DNA from 2 places in the Bacillus sp. D48C genome. Region 1 is predicted to be linked to the other one. Evidence: a T-box and tRNA genes for the amino acid it is inferred to sense, from the RefSeq annotation. Region 1 holds a T-box; the other holds one or more tRNA genes.
The links. The T-box of region 1 lies ahead of ileS (isoleucine--tRNA ligase). A T-box ahead of a tRNA ligase gene usually reads a tRNA of that ligase, here a tRNA-Ile.
Positions count from the first base shown of each region.

Region 2: it has a tRNA-Ile gene. The T-box ahead of ileS (isoleucine--tRNA ligase) is inferred to sense a tRNA for this amino acid. The anticodon was not compared.

Region 1 is NZ_JBKFAQ010000015.1:86,510-89,943, reverse strand. Features, by position in the region: gene ileS (isoleucine--tRNA ligase) at 1-1,260, opposite strand, end outside; T-box leader at 1,315-1,555, opposite strand; gene ACLBXA_RS26035 (tetratricopeptide repeat protein) at 1,647-3,434, opposite strand, start outside.
Region 2 is NZ_JBKFAQ010000001.1:571,685-575,118, forward strand. Features, by position in the region: gene ispG (flavodoxin-dependent (E)-4-hydroxy-3-methylbut-2-enyl-diphosphate synthase) at 1-210, opposite strand, end outside; gene yqfZ (protein YqfZ) at 375-740, opposite strand; gene yqgB (protein YqgB) at 806-1,564, opposite strand; tRNA gene ACLBXA_RS03070 (tRNA-Ile) at 1,807-1,880, shown strand; gene sodA (superoxide dismutase [Mn]) at 2,101-2,712, shown strand; gene ACLBXA_RS03080 (MFS transporter) at 2,829-3,434, shown strand, end outside.

The DNA.
Region 1 (3,434 bases):
AACTGAATCATTATTTTGTAAAAATGTATCTTTAATTGCAGTTGTTCGGATTAACCAACTTTCTCCTGCATAATAAAGAAGTGGTGAATCACAACGCCAGCAATGTGGATAGCTATGTTCATATTTTTCTTTATGATATAGTAAACCTTCTTTCGCTAAATAACGAACAATGTCAACGTCACAATCTTTTACAAATTTACCTTTCAAAAATGGTACCGCTTCTGTATACTCACCTTTTTCATCTACAACGTGCAAGAATGACAATCCTTCACTTTGAACAACTCTATAATCGTCCTCTCCATATGCTGGAGCAATATGAACAAGTCCTGTACCACTATCTGCCGTTACAAACTCTGCTGCGATAACGCGGTAACCATTTGTAACTTCTTTCATCGGAAATGGCGCTGTATAAGATGTGTTTAATAATTCTTCGCCTTTATGAACAGATAATACTTCATAGTTTTCTTTTAATACTTCTTGTACACGTTCTTTCGCAACAATGTATACATGACCTTCTTGTTTTGCTTTAACATATTCCATATTTGGATGTACAGCAAGCGCTACGTTTGCTGGAAGTGTCCAAGGCGTTGTTGTCCAGCCTAAGAAATACTCATTTTCACTATCTTTCACTTTAAACTTCACAGTTGCACTTAAATCTTTTACTGTTTTATACCCTTGTGCAACCTCATGTGAGCTCAATGAGGTTTGGCAGCTTGGACAGTATGGTGAAACTCTATGTCCTTTATATAACAATCCTTTTTCATGGATTGTTCCCAAAATATGCCATACACTTTCGATATATGGATTCTTTAAAGTTACATATGGATCATCCATATCTACCCAATAACCAATACTTTCAGTGAATTCACGCCACTGCTTTTCATATGTGAAAACACTCTCTTTACACTTTTGAATAAATGGTTCAATGCCATATTCTTCGATCTCATGTTTACCAGAAATACCAAGTTGCTTCTCAACACCTAGTTCTACAGGTAAACCATGTGTATCCCATCCTGCTTTTCTTACTACTTTATAACCAGCCATCGTTTTATATCTTGCTACTAAATCTTTAATTGCCCGACCAAGTGCATGGCCGACGTGTGGTAAACCGTTCGCCGTTGGTGGTCCTTCATAAAACACAAACGATTGCGCGCCTTCTCGATTCTGAATTGATTGTTCAAAAATGCTTTGTTCGTTCCACTGCTTACGAATACGTGTTTCTCTCCCTACAGCTGACTCTTTTACATCTACTTTCTTCATCTACAATCACTCCTTTGAATGTTTTAAAAGCACACAAAAAACCCGTCCCTATGAAGTAGGGACGGGTTTACCCGCGTTACCACCCTAATTCTATTAGCTTTTTCACTAATAGCGCTTAGCAACGTACTATCATACGTGTTCTTTGTAACGGTAGACATCCGTCCGGGCTTACTCACTTTCAGCCTCGGCTCCTCGGAGATGATTTTCAAATAACGTCTGCCCACCGGCTTTCAGCAATATACCGGCTCTCTGGAGAACAGTTCACTATTTTACTCTTTCTCGTCTTCAGATTTGTATACTTTGTTAAAAGTTATTTTATGCCATTTGACAACTAATTGTCAACTAATTCAAAATATATCCTTATCTTTTCCCCTATTCTTATACAATTACTTTTCAAATTCTCGCAATGCTGCTAAATTTTCATCATCCTCAATAAGTTCAGCAAAGAATCCCGATTCATCCTCACGAAGGACAATTTCAAGCTCTTTCTTCGCCTCTTCATTTCTATTTAACTGTGCTAAATAACAAGCACGATCATATCTTGCTAACAAATCACTTGCATCCATTGTTAATACTTCATTTGCTATTTTTTCTGCCTTTAGTGTTTGGCCGGCACCATGATATGAAGACGCTAAAGAAAGGAGAATTGCTGTTTCATTTGGATGATTTATAGAAGCATTTTCTAATAGATGAATTGCCTCTTCAAACCTTTCTTGACTTTGATACATTTCTCCTAAAGCAAGAAATGCTCTACTTACGAACGGTGTTTGCTCCATTAATTGTAAGATCATCTTTTCTGCTTTTCTTTCTTCCCCTGCTTTAAAGAATACTTGTGCTTGCAGAAGAAGTGTATCATAATCATCTGGTAGTTCTCGAACCATTTGCTTCGTTAATTCCAAAGCATCTCTTAACATATCTTCTTCCTCGCACTCAACGAAAAGATTTACAAGTTGCTTCGCTACTTCATAATCCCATCTATTTTCTAGTGATGTGTGCAAAATCTCTATTGCTTCTTTATTCATCTCTACATTCTCATAAAATAGCGCAAATCGCTGTGCTGCCATACTATTTTTCGGATTTAACTTTAAAGAGATTTCATATAAATCAATTATCATAGTAACCATTGAAATTTCTTTCGCACGATTTTTCATACGATAAAAAGCTCTCGTAATGATAGATCGTTTTGGCTGTTCATGCAGCTGCCGTTCAATCCATATTTCCGTAACCGCAGCTGCAGCATACATGAATGCTGTACTTCTTTCTGCTTTTTTCACCTTTAACGTATGAAGAAAATCTCGTATGTTAGACAATTTTTTATGTTGCTCTACTGCTTTTACATAAACATCAAATATACGTTCATTATCAAAATCTTTTTGTATTACTTTCATTGCAACTTCAATTGCTTTTACATTTCTTTTTTTCACTAATACTTTTGCATAATGATATAGAACTTCTATATGCTCACCATCTAATTGTAGCGCGTATTCAATCTGTTCTTGTTCTTTATCTATTTCATTCATCGCACCATGCACATATGCAATCGCATCTAAACGCCATATTTCAGGTACTTCGTCCGCTAATTGTTCTAGTTCCGTCAGCAATTCTTCCTGAAGATTCATATCTACTGAAAGCTGTGCCAAATATTCCATATTAATATGCAATGGCTCTTCCTTCATCGCCTGAACCATATGACTTTGTTCTTTAGAACGGTTTTCTTCTTTTTCGTATATTTCCGCAAGCTGTAAATGTACACCTACGAAATTCCCATCAAGCTCTAAACATGTTTCATACGCTTGTTTTGCTTCCGTCAATTGCCCTAATGCCATAAGTGTTTCACCAATTCGGTAATACGGTAATGCCGTGTCCTTTTGTTCTATCGCCTTATTATATCTTTTCATCGCTTGGCCATACTGTCCAATAGATTCATATAAAATACCTGCATAACAACCGTACTCACTTACTTCATTTCTTTCTTTGTGTAACGTTCTTAAAAACGCTATACCTCGTTGTACAAATTCCGTTCCTTTAATTCGATTCACATATTCATCTAACGCACTTGCTACATTATAATCACTTTTCTTTATACCATTTTCTAACTTAGATAGCGCTACTTTAAACCCTTCTTCATTTCCACCAAGTTCAATTTCAGCATCCCATAAAACCATTCCTGCATT
Region 2 (3,434 bases), on a different contig from region 1:
TATATCAGCAATAGCATCTGCTGCGCGTTCATCTGGAACGGCAACGCGGACGACTTGACAGCCGGCTTCTTCTAAACGCTTGATTTCAGCAACTGTTGCTTCAACATCATGTGTTTTTGTTGTTGTCATACTTTGTATAATTAATTCATTATTACCGCCGATTGTTAAATTACCGACTTTAACTGGACGTGTTTTTGTACGATGAGTCATTTCATTCACGAATAGATCGCTCTCCTTATAAAAGAAGTTTCTTATTTAGTCCCTCATATCAATGATAGTATACGTGATATAGGGCTATAGAAACCGAAGTGCTCGGTTTCACTTTTACTATTGTATCAGCGCCTTTATGTAATTGACAAGGATTAAGTGATAGCTTATTGATATAACGGGAATTTATAAGACTTTCCAATTTGGATTTTTGTAGCAGATGTACTTTTGTTTAATAGTTTAAAGTCGTCAATGACTTTTTCTATGGAAGGAATTTTTTTCTTGTTAATTTGTTCTGTAATAGAAAGAACTGTCTCACCAGTTTTTACTTCAATTGTTTTATAGGATGTATCCGTTTCTTTTTCTGTTTTATTCTCTTTATTTTGTTGGTTGTCTGCGTTCTCTTTTTTAATCGTTTGGGCAGAGGTTGTTTTTTTATATGAACTTAACATCGGTAAAGTACCGATTTTTATATCGTAATAAAATACATAACCGAGAACAAGCACGAATAGGAATATACCTAACCTCTTCATATTCTTCACTCCTTTGCTAGGAATATATGCTTGTCCAAAAAAAAAATGCCTATTTAGGCATTTTTTTATTTTTCTTTCGGTTGGGGTACCTCTTTAATCGTTAAGTATAGAACGATTAAAACAACAGCGATATAAATGAATGTTGCCCCAGGTACGACGATTTTGAATAAGTCCATAATCATGAAGAAAATGGTTGGGATTGTGTAGCTGTATGCAGTTAGTGTCCAAACTTGTTTATAGGATAGTTTACGTTGACCGCTCATAGCAGAACCGATGAACGCAAGTAAGGTCACGCCTACAAAAGTGATGAATAATTGGAATAGGTACACTAAGAATCCGATAACGAATAATAAAATTGGATAAATATTATCGAATAAAGAAATAAATTCTTGTAGATCTTTTTTCTCAAGAGATGCACCTAACAAATCGTTATAAGAATACGTTTGTGTTTGACCATTTCCCATAGAGACTACTTTATCTTTTAAAACAAATAAACCTGTTTTATTTTGATATTTTTCTAGGTCTGTTGAATTTGGATCAAATACGAAAAGTGCATTTCCTTCTTCTTTTTCAATGGGTTGATCAATATCGGCTTTTAGTTCGCCATTTTCAATCTTAAAGTCAGGTAAATCTTTATCGATGACTTGATTTACCATGCCTACACCATCTTGGATAAAACTACCGTACAAAAAAGTTCTTGGAATAGTAGTAATTAAGCAAAGTAGCATAATATACAAAATGGTTTTACCGATTTTTTGAAAACGGAATAGCGCCATATCTTTAGGCGAGTATATGCTTTTTACGAATTGGGTAAATATGGACATAGATTCACTTCCTTTATGTATGTATAAAATCATTGTAACGTAGGAATCTAGAGAATCTCAAGATATATTATATTTACATATAGTGGAGATAACTAAATTTCTTTTTATTAACTTTCTTCTTTTAAATAAGAAAAATACAATTGACACTTTTCTTTTCTATATGGTAAATTTATCTTACCTTTCTTAAAGGGCATATCCGATAGGAATTCCTTTATTTGATATGTTGTTACATACATAATTGTGGACCCTTAGCTCAGCTGGTTAGAGCAGACGGCTCATAACCGTCCGGTCGTAGGTTCGAGTCCTACAGGGTCCATATCCATTTCGCATGTTTATTATGTTAGCAGGAAGCTTCCTTGTAGAAGGAAGCTTTTTTTACGGAATATATGAGCATTTTAATTGAAAAGAAGTGGGAATTTTGCTACTTTAATGATAGCAAGACAATGTGATTTATTTGTTTGCACCCTATGGCAATTAGGGTAGAATGAAGTTGTATGTCACTAAGTGGCAATACATAAACTGGGAGGAATATAACAATGGCAAAACACGAATTACCAAATTTACCTTATGCGTATGATGCTTTAGAGCCTCACTTTGACAAAGAAACAATGAACATCCATCATACAAAACATCACAACACGTATATTACAAACTTAAACGCTGCTTTAGAAGGTCATGCAGAATTAGCTGACAAAAGCGTAGAAGAATTAGTTGCAAACTTAAACGAAGTACCAGAAGCGATCCGTACAGCAGTACGTAACAATGGTGGCGGACACGCTAACCATACATTCTTCTGGACAATCTTATCTCCAAACGGCGGAGGACAACCTGTAGGTGAACTTGCAACTGCAATTGAAGCGAAATTCGGTAGCTTCGATGCATTCAAAGAAGAATTCGCAAAAGCTGGCGCAACTCGCTTCGGTTCTGGTTGGGCTTGGTTAGTAGTAAACAATGGTGAGTTAGAAGTAACAAGCACTCCAAACCAAGATTCTCCTTTAACTGAAGGTAAAACTCCAGTTATCGGTTTAGATGTTTGGGAGCACGCTTACTACTTAAACTACCAAAACCGTCGTCCAGACTACATCGGCGCATTTTGGAACGTTGTAGATTGGAACGCTGCTGAAAAACGTTACCAAGAAGCAAAATAATCGTAATAAATATAGAAAAAGCTAGGGGAGAGCCCCTAGCTTTTTTCTATGCTTTCCTTTTACATAATTGGGCTTGTCTTTGGAAGACTAGAACATGAAGTAAAGGAGAGTTGTGTATGAAGTGGAAACATATAATTGGTGACGTTGAAGTGAATCGGGATTTAGTGTTATTGCTCCTTATAGGAGGTTTATACACGCTCGCAATTTCTTTATCGAATACGTTTGTAAATATTTATTTATGGAAGCAAACACAAAATTATGTGAATCTTGGCTTGTATAATTTGGCCAGCGTTGTATTACAGCCTCTCACATTTCTTGTAGGGGGGAAATTAGCGAAACGTATCGATCGCTCGATTTTATTACGAATAGGAGTAGGAACGCTCGCAATTTTTTTTATCGTTGTTTTAGTGGCTGGAAAAAGTGCTTCTCAGTATATTTTATTAATGGGGGCTCTTTTAGGAGTAGGATACGGTTTTTACTGGTTGGCTTTTAACTTATTGACATTTGAAATTACAGAACCAGAAACAAGAGATTTCTTTAATGGATTTCTTGGACTTCTTACATCTTTCTCTGGGATGATTGGACCAATAGCAGCAGGATACACAATTTCACGCATGGAGAAATGGAGTGGTTATACTGTTATATTCTTTCTTTCATTAGTTTTATTTGCAATTGCTGTCGTCTTAAGTTTCTTTTTATCTAAAAGAGAATGTGAAGGGCGT